DNA from 4 places in the Peribacillus sp. NPDC097895 genome. Region 3 is predicted to be linked to each of the others. Evidence: riboswitches for the same ligand, from Rfam matches in the RefSeq annotation. Region 3 holds a riboswitch; each other region holds the start of a gene.
What was found. Region 3 has a riboswitch for S-adenosylmethionine ahead of ACQKMH_RS14455 (methionine biosynthesis PLP-dependent protein). Riboswitches for the same ligand answer to the same signal wherever they lie in the genome.

Region 1 (3,144 bases), on a different contig from region 3:
AGCTGGAGGAGAAATTATTAAAATCTGAAATCCGTACATCTTCAGAAGAGCTTCAATCATTATTGAAAGATGATTTCTTTGAGTTCGGCAGTTCGGGTAACATATGGTCCAAAAGCGATTTTATGGGGCAAGAGGGAGCAGGAGCGGTGAAAATGAAACTCAGTCATTTTGATATGCATCAATTGTCTGATGATACCGTGTTGACCACGTACCGGATTTTTGATGAAGATAAAGTGGAACATACCTTAAGAAGTTCAATCTGGAAATGTACGAATGGCAGATGGCAAATGTTTTTTCATCAAGGCACAAGAACGAAAGGCGATTGAATCGCCTTATCAAGAGGGGCCCCAATATAGTGTTTCATCAAAAAAAGTGTGAGTTGCCTATTGAATTACTATTTCACTAAAATGATAGAGGTGAATGAAGTTGATCTTTCGTCCCATTGATATTGACAAAGATAAAGATATCATCGTTACATTCAGGAAGGATTCCTTTGTTGTAAGTTTTGGATCGGAAGAAGGCTTTGGGGATGAACATACTTATCTAATTCGAATGAAAGAAAGGGTCCGCAAATTTCCGGATGGACAAGTGATCATTGAAAAGGACCTAAAACCAATTGGGCAAATGGAACTTCAAATTCGGGAGTACGAAGGGAATGAGATTGGCTATGTGAATCTATATTATCTTGTTCCCGAATACCGCAATAAAGGCCTTGGCAAGGAATTGGTTCGCTATGCAGAAAACTTTTTCAGGCAATTTACTGTATCCGAATATCATTTAAGAGTTTCTCCAGATAATCAGAGGGCGATTCAATTATATACAAAATCTGGAATGGTAAAGATAAGGGAAGAAAATGAAAAGTATCCTGTATGGAGAATGAGCAAATTATTATAAAAAATACGGAGCTAGCAGTGAAATAATTTAGATAAACTATATTAATATAATAATTTAATGTTTAAATAACTATACTATGAAAATATTTAGAACGATAAAAATTATGTTGACTTTAGTGAAAATTGAATATATAGTGAAGAACATAATTAAATATAACGTTAATTCTTATCAAGAGATGTGGAGGGACTTGGCCCTATGATACCTCGGCAGCGGGTTTTTACTTTTGTAAAAATACTGTGCTAATTCCAGCGGACGAAAGTTTGAAAGATAAGAAGGAGCTTTTCTTAGATAATTAAATTAAGAGTTTACTCTTTTTTATTTCTAAAGGAGGCCTCTTCTGTCTGATGACGGAAGAGGCCTCTTTTGTTTATTCACAATGAATATGGTTGTCATTTGGGAAAATGGTGCATTAACTCGTGAGTTTGGCTTTCAAAGCACGGGATCATCAAACGAATGTAACCCTATCATTTTGAAACTTTGCAAAGCTCTTCTCTGATAATGAATTTGTAGAAATTAACAACATGGGGGGAGATAGGATGATTGAGTTTCAAAATGTTAAAAAGGTTTATCAAACAAAGAAACAGACTGTTGAAGCTTTGAAAGGAATCAATTTGACAGTAGAAAAGGGAGATATATTCGGTGTAGTCGGTTATAGCGGAGCAGGAAAAAGTACGTTGATTCGGTTAGTCAATCTGCTTGAACATCCTTCAGATGGCCGAGTGATCGTTGGGGGGAAGGAATTAACTTCATTGAACCCGAAGGAATTACGGGCAGAAAAGAAAAAAATCGGGATGATCTTTCAGCATTTCAACTTGCTAAATTCAAAGACCGTTTTTGATAATATCGCCATGCCGCTGGTTTTGTCGGGGACGCCCAGTAAAGAAATCAAAGAGCGGGTAGGCGAGTTGCTGGAGTTCGTTGGCTTATCAAGCAAAGCAAAGAGTTATCCGGAACAATTATCCGGCGGTCAAAAGCAACGGATCGGGATTGCGAGAGCATTGGCTACAAACCCATCGATCCTATTATGTGATGAAGCTACATCGGCATTGGATCCACAAACAACGAGTGCTGTTCTGCAGCTCTTAAAGAAAATTAATAAAGAATACAATATTACCATTCTATTAATCACTCATGAAATGTCTGTAATCAGGGAAATTTGCAATAAGGTTGCGGTCATGGAAGGCGGATGCGTGGTTGAACAAGGTTCGGTTTTCGAAGTTTTTGCGAAGCCGCAAACGGATATAGCAAAAAACTTCGTGAGAACGGTCATACATGACGAGATTCCACAAAGTTTCCTGAAAAGCATAGGGTCCCATATCCCGATTATTTGGAAAATTAACTTTATTGGGACTACTTCAGGCACTCCTTTACTTTCAACCATCTCGAAGAAATATGATGTGCATTTAAGTGTATTATCAGCCAATATTTCTGAAATTCAGGAAACGCCCTTTGGGAATTTGATCATCGAAGTGACAGGGAACAAAAATGAGGTGGACAAGGCTTATCAATATATTAAAGATGAGGGGATTCTCGTCCAGGAGGTGCAGATAAATGGGTAATACGCTTTGGGGAATGGAAATAACGGCCGAGCAGCTGTCGACAGCTTTCGGTGACACACTTTATATGGTAGCCATCTCATTGGTATTTTCCGGATTGATCGGGCTTCCGCTCGGTATCCTGCTTGTCATTACAAGGAACGGTCACATCCTGGAGAATAAATGGATCTTTAATGTATTGAACCCGATCATCAATATATTGCGGTCGGTTCCTTTCATCATCTTGCTTGTCGCACTGATTCCTTTTACTAGAATGATTGTGGGCAGTGCAATAGGAACGAATGCAGCAATTGTTCCACTGATCTTTTATGCAGCTCCTTATATTGCCCGTCTTGTGGAAAACTCCCTTTTGGAAGTGGACAAAGGGATCATCGAGGCAGCTCAGGCAATGGGGGCAACGACATGGCAAATCATATATTGCTTTTTGATACCTGAGGGACTTAGTTCATTGATCCTTACATTTACAACCGCCACGATTGGCCTTGTTGGATCTACAGCCATGGCAGGTGCCGTCGGTGCAGGCGGGGTGGGAGATTTGGCCTTGGCTTACGGTTATCAAAGGTTCGATACGATGACGATGGTCGTCACCGTAGCGGCGCTCGTGATCATCGTTCAATTACTGCAATCCACCGGGAATTTCGTTTCAAAAAAAATCAGAAGAAGATAAAAATTTGAGGAGGCAGGAAAAATGAAG
Region 2 (3,144 bases), on a different contig from region 3:
CCTCTACACAACTCTGCGAGTCAAGTAGAGCACTTGCCGCTGCTTCTTGTATCGCCGGGAAGAGACTCACATAAAGATGGTCTTGCAAAAGCTCAAGCGCTTCTATGACACTTTTATTCCCAACTGCGAAGCCGACTCTCCACCCTGCCATATTATATGTTTTCGATAGTGTATATATTTCAATTCCTATATCCTTCGCTCCCTCAGCTTGGAGAAAGCTTATCGGTTTTTTCCCTTCAAATCCTATCGCCCCATAAGCAAAATCGTGGACCACACAAATTGAATGCTCTTTTGCGCAGGAGACCGTTTCCTCAAAGAAACTTAAAGTTGCAGATGCACCAGTAGGATTATTCGGATAGTTCAAGAACATCATTTTTGCTTTATCAAGCACATCACTATGTATATCTTTGTAATCCGGAAGAAAACCATTTTCTTCTGTCAGCGGCATGAATTCCGTTTTTGCCTGAGCTAAAACAACACCGGAAAGATAATCAGGATAGCCGGGATCAGGAACCAGAATCGTATCCCCAGGATTCAATAAACATTGTGGCAATTCTACAAGTCCTGCCTTTCCACCAAAGAGAATCGCCACTTCGCTATTGGGATCGAGCTTGACCCCATATTCACGTTCATAAAAGACAGCGGCAGCATCTTTTAAATATTGATGTCCACGGAACGGTGAATATTTATGATTTATCGGTTTTTCAGCGGCTGCCTGCAAACTTTTCACAATATGCTCAGGTGTCGGCTGATCAGGATTCCCCTGACCTAAATTAATGACATCATGACCTTGTGCTGTAATCGCATTGACTTTTGCGACTAGAGAGGCAAAAAACTGCTTGGGCAGTTCCTGAAGCAGTCTTGATTTTTCAAATTGCAACATTTTTACACCTTCTCTGAAATTTCTTGAAATTCTAGTCACAAATGATATATGTTTATCCTCATCTTGTAAAGCATTTTTTACATGTGGAGGTTTTATACAAGCCGATATCGTTATTTTACCAGAGTTTTGGACAACCGAATACGGCTTGACCAGGTTAAATGAGATTGCCGATGAAAAGGCAGAATAAACCACTGGCGAAAAAACATGTGCAGGATTCATTATGACATCCGTTTCCCGGAATGGCAGCGAGCCTATACCGCACAGGGCGTAGAAGTTCTATTCATACCGCAGAATGGCTAAACCAAGGCTTGAAACACTTGAGGCCCCTATTGATTAGCCGTGCCATCGAAAATCAAGTATATGCTGTGGCCGTGAATCGTTCAGGTACGGATGTCAAAAATATATTTGCCGGACATTCCGATTATAGATCCATGGGGAGTTATCGTAAGTGAAGCCGGAGAAGAAAACGAACTGTTGACAGGCACGCTGGACTTCAAGAAAGTATTGGAAGGTCGCAACAAAATACCTGTATTCGAAGATCGCCATCCGGATTATTATTATTTTCCCCATTGACAAACTATTTAAAAAGTTGTTATTATTTTCCCGAAGATTAAAATTTCAGAAAACATATACTCTTATCAAGAGCAGGCTGAGGGATAAAGGCCCTATGAAGCCCAGCAACCGACTGTAATACCATTGTGAAATGGGGCGGATTCACCGCCGGATTTTAAAATCCGCAGAGCACGGTGCTAATTCCACCAGAAAACTTTTTTCTGGGAGATGAGAGGTCCGAAGCTAAAACTTCTGCCTCTTTCTTAATGAAAGAGGCTTTTTTTATTCTTAAAATGTGGAGGGGAAAAGAATGACTCAAAACCATTCGAATTTTAAAATATTAACAAATGAAACAGCTATATCCCTTGCAATAAAACTAGGGTTGGTCAATGCAGATGCCAGTTTAAACTGTAAAGAAATCGGCGATGGGAACTTAAATTACGTTTTTCATATTACTGACACTGTCACAAAGAAAGGGTTAATAATCAAACAAGCGGTACCTTATGCCAAAGTACTGGGCGAAAGCTGGCCGCTGACCTTGAAAAGGGCCGCCATCGAAGCAAATGCGCTAATCCATTTCAAAAGCTATTGCCCCGAATTCGTACCGCAAGTATATTATTCGGATGAACAGCTTGCCATCACAGTCATGGAAGATTTATCACATTTGAAAATCGTAAGGACGGGATTGATCGATGGTGATCCATATCCACTGCTTTCACGACATATTGGTGAGTATGTTGCAAAGACGGCATTCTTCACATCCGATTATCATTTAGAACCATCTGCGAAAAAAGAAGTGGCCCGACACTTCACGAATCCAGAGCTTTGCAAAATCACCGAGGTCTTTATTTTCACGGATCCATTTTTCGAGGAGCACCCAGGAGATTTCGAGGTGGAATTGACTACTGCCGCCAAAAAGATTTGGAATGATCAAGAAGTGATACTCGAAGTCGCTAAGCTGAAACAAAGCTTTGAAACCGAGCAGGAAGCCTTGCTTCATGGAGATTTACATACTGGAAGTATATTTGCAAGTGAAACTGAGACAAAAATTATAGATCCAGAATTCGCTTTTTATGGACCCGTTGGTTTTGACCTAGGCCAATACACCGCCAACCTTCTCTTTCAGGCAGTCACACGCAACGCAGTTGGGAAAGAAGAGATTTTCACATACCTCCATGAATTTTGGAATGCCTTTGAAGAAACATATACTGAACTTTGGAACACCCAAAATAAAAGTCCCTTCCGTCATGTGAATGGTTATTTGACCTATTTACTGACTAAATTCAAAAGAGACGCATTCGGTTTTGCCGGCTGCGAACTGATTAGGAGAACAATTGGCCTTTCTCATGTTGCAGATTTAAATGTCATTGAAGATAAAGAAACAAGGATCGCAGCCAAAACGACAACATTGGAGATTGGTGCACTTTTAATTAAAAAACGGGATGAATTGGATGTTCCAGCAATAATTGAAGCGTTGAAGCAACATACACTGACATCTTATACACCCCTTTAAAAGGAGACATATACATGACTACACTTGCACCTTTACCATATTCGGTACAATGGGATGATACCCATATCACCTTATTAAATCAACAAGGCCTTCCCTCCATCACTGAATTTATTAAACTTCATTCAGTTGATGATGTATATGACAGCATTTTAACATTAAAGGTACGCGGGGCCCCAGCAATAGGACTGACTGCAGC
Region 3 (3,144 bases):
CATACACATCTTCGGAAATGACGATATGGTCACCGGAAGACAACAAAAGAAAGGCCGTTGAGATGGCTGCCATACCCGATGAAAAGGCAAAGCCGTGAGTGCCCTCCTCAAGTTCGGCTATGATATCTTCAAGTGCCTCGCGAGTTGGATTCCCGCTTCTGCTGTAATCATATTTGCCGTAAGAATCGATATCGGATTGATGGAAAGTGGATGCGTGCTGAATGGGGACGCTCACACCGCCTGTTGTAGGATCGAATTTATGTTGATTATGAAGTAATTTGGTTTCAAAACTAAAATCATGATCTGTCATCGTAGTGCCTCCCTTTTTACATGTGCGAATGCTTGCTGTAAGTCCCCAATCAAATCATCGCTATCCTCGATGCCAACGGAGAAGCGGAGCAGGCGATTACAGACCCCATTTGCCGTTCTTACTTCAAGGGGTATATCGGCATGTGTTTGTGTAGCGGGATAGGTGATGAAGCTTTCAACCCCTCCAAGGCTTTCTGCAAACGAAATTAATGAGAGCGATTGTAAAAATGGGTTGACCGCTGATTCATCAATGATACGGAATGAAATCATGCCACCTCTTCCGGGATACAATACGTCCGTTACACAATCATGTTCAGATAAGTAATCTACAAGTATCTTGGCATTCTTTTCATGACGTTCCATCCGCAATGCCAGGGTTTTCATTCCGCGCATCAGCAGCCAAGAATCAAAGGGGCTCAAGACCGCGCCGGTACCATTATGATGGAAGGCAAGAGCCTCACATAAATCCGTGCCGCTAGCCACGATCAGTCCGGCAAGTACATCATTATGACCACCGAGATACTTGGTGGCACTGTGAATTACAATATCCGCGCCAAGCAGGATGGGTTGCTGAATAAGAGGCGTATAAAAAGTGTTATCAACGATTAACAATAAATTAAACCGTTTTGCCAGTGCGGCAACGGCGCTAATGTCCGTTTGCTGCATAAGGGGGTTAGTGGGAGTTTCGATGAAGATGGCTTTCGTGTGAGGAGTGATGGCTTTCTCGATATCCTCCAAACAACAAGTGTTTACATAGTCACACTGCAACCCCCATTTTTTAAAACCTTGTTCTAACAGTCGATATGTACCGCCATAAAGATCTTCGCTGACAATCCATGCATCGCCTGATTTAAATAGCGCCAGTATCGTGGAAATGGCGGCCATTCCTGAACTGCAGGCATATCCTTGGTCGCCTTTTTCCAAATCGGCAATGGATCGTTCCAATAGCTGTCGTGTGGGATTACCTGTCCTTGTGTAATCGAATCCTGTCGATTGGCCAATTCCTTCGTGTCGGAAAGCTGTTGAAAAGTATACCGGCGGATTTACTGTTCCCGTCGCCGTTTCACTGCGATTTCCTAATTGAGCAAGATATGTTTCGGTTTTGTACATAGTTTTCACTGCTCCTTTGAGTTATATAAAATAAAAAAAAGTCTTCTTTAAGAAGAAGACTTTGATTAAATGGGGATGAGTCATTCTTCTTATCTTCCAAGTTCACAAACTTGTGGAATTAGCACCTTTTCATTGGTTTGAAACAAATGAAGGTTGCTGAGGTGTCATCGGGCCATTCCCTCTACCTCTCTCGATAAGAGTTTAGATTATTCAATTTCTTTTGAATTTACTATATATATAAATTACTGTCAAGAACATTTTGGAAGGAAGTTGCTTCGAGGTTCAGGTTTAGGTCGATTGGGGCCAAGCGGAGTCGACACTTTACGTATTTTAAAAAAATATCAAAAATCTGCATGGGAGCAGGGATAATCGCAATGTTAAATGAGTTTTTCAGAAAAAGGAGGGAAGCCTGGACGGTTTTTTTGCTTTAAAATAATAAAATTTGTACAATGTATAGAGAGAAAGAATAATACGACATTATTCATTTCATATACATAAGGTCTTCGATGAATAGTGCAAACTTAGGAGGAGAACACATGGAATACAGAATCGAACGAGATACGATGGGTGAAGTGAAAGTTCCTGCTGATAAATATTGGGGAGCACAAACTGAGAGAAGCCGCAATAATTTCAAAATCGGTAATGAAAAAATGCCAATTGAATTAGTACGTGCATTTGCATATGTTAAACAAGCTGCGGCAAAGGTGAACTATGACCTTGGTGATCTTTCGGAAGTGAAAAAAAATGCCATCATTAAGATTTGCGGCGAAATTCTTGAAGGTACGCTTGATGAACATTTCCCGCTTGTGGTCTGGCAAACGGGAAGCGGCACACAAAGTAATATGAATGTGAACGAAGTGGTCGCTAACAAAGGGAATGAATGGTTAAAAGAAAATGGTGAATCTGAAACCCTTCACCCGAATGATGATGTTAACAAGGCGCAAAGCTCCAATGATACATTCCCGACCGCCATGCACATTGCTGCCTTCATGGAAGTCGCTGAAAAATTGGTTCCTGCCATTAAAGCACTTCGTGATACATTCGATTCAAAAGAAAAAGAATTCTGGGATGTCGTGAAAATTGGCCGGACACATCTTCAAGATGCAACTCCACTAACTTTAGGACAAGAAATTTCCGGTTGGAAGGCGATGCTAGAAAAAGACTTGGCGATGATTGAGGAAAGCAGCCAAAAATTATTGAACCTTGCACTTGGAGGAACGGCTGTAGGAACTGGAATCAATACTAAAAAAGAATTCCCGGGACTTTCTGCTAAACAAATCGCAGCAGATACAGGACATCCTTTTGTCACTTCGGATAATAAATTCCATGCATTGACAAGCCATAACGAAATCGTTTATGCACATGGTGCATTGAAAGCACTGGCAGCAGATTTAATGAAAATTGCGAACGACGTCAGATGGTTGGCAAGTGGTCCTAGAAGCGGAATCGGTGAAATTGCCATTCCAGAAAACGAGCCAGGCAGCTCCATCATGCCGGGTAAAGTCAATCCAACACAAAGTGAAGCGCTTACGATGATTGCGACACAAATCGTGGGTAACGATGCGACAATTGGCTTTGCAGCAAGCCAAGGTAACTTCGAATTGAACGTTTTTAAACCTGTCATCATCTATAACTTCCTGCAAACGGTTAAATTATTGACGGAAGGCATTCACTCTTTCAACAATAATTGTGCGGTTGGCATCACTGCAAATGAAGATAAAATCA
Region 4 (3,144 bases), on a different contig from region 3:
TTGGTATGCAGCACGAGTGTTTTCGGTTAGTGAACTATCATCGTAGTTTGCCTCACGTGTTTCAGGATCCACAACTACGTTTTCCAATACGGCACCGAAACGGATGGCATCGAAAATTTGCGGTTCTTTTTCGCGAGAAAGGTTGATTGTTTTTGCATAGCAGCCGCCTTCGATGTTGAATACACCATTAGAAGACCAGCCGTGCTCGTCATCACCAATCAGTTTACGATTAGTGTCTGCAGATAAAGTTGTTTTACCAGTACCAGACAGCCCGAAGAATAAAGCGACATCCCCTTCACGTCCTACGTTAGCAGAGCAATGCATTGGAAGGATTCCTGCCTCTGGAAGTAGGTAGTTCATGATTGAGAAGATCGATTTTTTCATTTCTCCGGCATATTCCGTTCCGCCAATCAGGATGGTACGGCGTTCAAATGAAACGATGATGAAAGTTTCGGATTTCGTTCCGTCCACTTCTGGGTCCGCTTTGAAATTAGGTGCCGAAAGAATTGTGAATTCTGCTTCGTGACCTCTTAGCTCCTCTTCGTTCGGACGAATGAACAAAGTATGGGCGAAAAGATTATGCCAAGCATATTCATTAACAACACGAATTGGAAGACGTGATGATTCATCTGCACCAGCGAAACCTTTGAAAACAAAAAGCTCTTCTTTTGCTTTTAGGTAATCAACTACTTTATTATATAGTTTATTGAACACATCTTCAGAAATTGGCTGGTTCACTGAACCCCAATCGACTTTATCTTTAACGGATGCTTCTTCCACGATATATTTATCTTTAGGTGACCGACCAGTATATTTGCCTGTTTCAGCTTTTACTGCGCCGGTTGATGTTAATACTCCTTCATGTCTGCTTAATACTTTTTCGACCAATTGAGGTACTGAAAGTTGAGTGTACACATTGTTTCCTGCTAATAATTGGTGTAACTCATTAGAAACATCTACAGAATTCATATATGAGGTACCTTCCTTTGTTTAAGTTTTTATATTACAATTAGTATAACACATTCATTTAAATAGTCTATACTATTTATTTTGTTTTGTGATAAATTTCAGCTGATTCGTTCATCATTTTAAACCGGTAAAATCGGCAGGAACCGAGTCAATATTATCGCATATACTTTAAAGTAAGTAAATTTTCCTTTTATTAAATAGGAAGTAATTAAGCATAGTATTTCAAATAATACGGAAGTTATGAATTAATGGGAATTTTCAACATTTATATTGGCGTTTTTTAATTGAAATCCTTTAAGGACGTTGATTCAGCACGGTTTTTACGTGAACACTGTTTGGGAGGGAATTGTTCTTTTAAGAAAAAGCATTGACAAATTCCGACCAAGTACGATAATATCTTAAATTGTACGGATTCTCTTATCCCGAGTTGGTGGAGGGACAGGCCCTTTGAAACCCAGCAACCTGCCATATTGAACTTGACTCCAAGATCGATCGCCGAAAATAAAGCGATGGTTCTTCAAGGAATAGTGGTGATGGTGCTAACCTGAGCAAGGTAAAAAACCCTTGAACGATAAGAGTGAAAGGATAGAAGACAGAATGTTAAACCTTTCCTCATTTGCCAGGGAAGGTTTTTGTGTTTTTTAAAGTAATTCTGTGTCTATAGTTGAAACTAATGAGGGAAACGAGTTCCGTAAAAAATCAGGCTTATGCCTACAACATACTAACTTCCAAGGAGGAAATATGATGTCAAAGAAACGTCTATTTACTTCTGAATCTGTTACAGAGGGCCATCCGGACAAGATTTGTGATCAGATTTCAGATTCCATTTTAGATGCTATCCTTGCTAAGGATGCAAATGCACGTGTAGCGTGTGAAACAAGTGTAACAACAGGTCTTGTACTTGTTGCTGGTGAAATTACAACATCCGCTTACGTGGATATTCCGCGTATCGTTCGTGATACGATTGCAGGAATTGGCTACACACGTGCGAAATACGGTTTCGATGCTGAAACTTGTGCTGTATTGAGTTCCATCGATGAGCAGTCTGCCGATATCGCAGCTGGTGTCGATAAAGCTCTTGAAGCTCGTGAAGGAAACATGTCAGAGGAAGAAATCGATGCAATCGGTGCAGGGGACCAAGGTCTTATGTTCGGATTCGCTTGTAATGAAACGGAGGAGCTTATGCCGCTTCCGATTTCATTGTCACATAAACTTTCATTCCGCTTGGCTCAAGTTCGTAAAGACGAAACGCTTGCTTACTTACGCCCTGATGGTAAAACACAGGTAACTGTGGAGTATGATGAGAACAACCGTCCTGTTCGTGTAGATACAATCGTCATTTCTACACAACATGATGCAGAAGTTACGCTTGAGCAAATTCAAGCCGATTTAAAAGAACATGTCATTAAAGCAGTTGTTCCAGCTGAATTGATCGATGCTGAAACGAAGTACTTCATCAACCCGACTGGCCGTTTCGTAATTGGCGGACCTCAAGGGGATGCTGGTCTTACTGGACGTAAAATCATCGTTGATACGTACGGCGGATATGCTCGCCACGGCGGCGGTGCATTCTCTGGTAAGGATGCTACGAAAGTTGACCGTTCTGCGGCATATGCTGCTCGTTACGTTGCGAAAAACATCGTGGCAGCTGGCCTTGCTGACAAAGCGGAAGTACAATTGGCTTACGCAATTGGTGTTGCAGAGCCTGTATCCATTTCGATTGATACATTTGGAACTGGTACAGTTAGCGAAGAAGTGCTTGTTGACCTAGTTCGCGCTAACTTCGACCTTCGTCCAGCTGGAATCATCAAAATGCTCGATCTTCGTCGCCCAATCTACAAACAAACAGCTGCTTACGGACACTTTGGCCGTACAGATGTTGATCTGCCATGGGAACGCACAGATAAAGCAGAATCGTTAAAAGCACAAGCATAATTCATAAAAGTAAAGGTGCCTCGCATTAGCGGGGCACCTTTTTTTATGGATTAATTTCGCCTGAAGAGGGAATAATTCAAGAAATCCCATTTTGAGATTTAAGTAAATACTTGTGATGGAGCGTTAACATGAATCTCGGCTGTTTACTCGTAAGTTTCGGGCTAATATTCGTTAACTTATTTTATTCGCTCTGCATTTTTATAGTATTGTCCTTTTTCGGCATATTCGCGTACGATACGT

Region 1: it holds a riboswitch for S-adenosylmethionine, as region 3 does, so the genes downstream of both, ACQKMH_RS00515 (methionine ABC transporter ATP-binding protein) here and ACQKMH_RS14455 (methionine biosynthesis PLP-dependent protein) in region 3, are expected to answer to the same signal.
Region 2: it holds a riboswitch for S-adenosylmethionine, as region 3 does, so the genes downstream of both, mtnK (S-methyl-5-thioribose kinase) here and ACQKMH_RS14455 (methionine biosynthesis PLP-dependent protein) in region 3, are expected to answer to the same signal.
Region 4: it holds a riboswitch for S-adenosylmethionine, as region 3 does, so the genes downstream of both, metK (methionine adenosyltransferase) here and ACQKMH_RS14455 (methionine biosynthesis PLP-dependent protein) in region 3, are expected to answer to the same signal.

The regions. Positions count from the first base shown of each region.
Region 1 covers NZ_JBNNSH010000001.1:113,899-117,042, forward strand. Annotated here, with positions in the region: gene ACQKMH_RS00505 (DUF4440 domain-containing protein) at 1-326, shown strand, start outside; gene ACQKMH_RS00510 (GNAT family N-acetyltransferase) at 421-894, shown strand; SAM riboswitch class I at 1,057-1,168, shown strand; gene ACQKMH_RS00515 (methionine ABC transporter ATP-binding protein) at 1,431-2,453, shown strand; gene ACQKMH_RS00520 (methionine ABC transporter permease) at 2,467-3,117, shown strand; gene ACQKMH_RS00525 (MetQ/NlpA family ABC transporter substrate-binding protein) at 3,139-3,144, shown strand, end outside.
Region 2 covers NZ_JBNNSH010000001.1:1,559,829-1,562,972, reverse strand. Annotated here, with positions in the region: gene ACQKMH_RS07550 (pyridoxal phosphate-dependent aminotransferase) at 1-883, opposite strand, end outside; gene ACQKMH_RS07545 (hypothetical protein) at 1,274-1,456, shown strand; SAM riboswitch class I at 1,516-1,670, shown strand; gene mtnK (S-methyl-5-thioribose kinase) at 1,746-2,948, shown strand; gene mtnA (S-methyl-5-thioribose-1-phosphate isomerase) at 2,963-3,144, shown strand, end outside.
Region 3 covers NZ_JBNNSH010000002.1:633,259-636,402, reverse strand. Annotated here, with positions in the region: gene metC (cystathionine beta-lyase) at 1-310, opposite strand, end outside; gene ACQKMH_RS14455 (methionine biosynthesis PLP-dependent protein) at 307-1,419, opposite strand; SAM riboswitch class I at 1,506-1,619, opposite strand; gene fumC (class II fumarate hydratase) at 1,956-3,144, shown strand, end outside.
Region 4 covers NZ_JBNNSH010000005.1:223,491-226,634, reverse strand. Annotated here, with positions in the region: gene pckA (phosphoenolpyruvate carboxykinase (ATP)) at 1-969, opposite strand, end outside; SAM riboswitch class I at 1,384-1,547, shown strand; gene metK (methionine adenosyltransferase) at 1,711-2,904, shown strand; gene ACQKMH_RS22215 (gamma carbonic anhydrase family protein) at 3,081-3,144, opposite strand, start outside.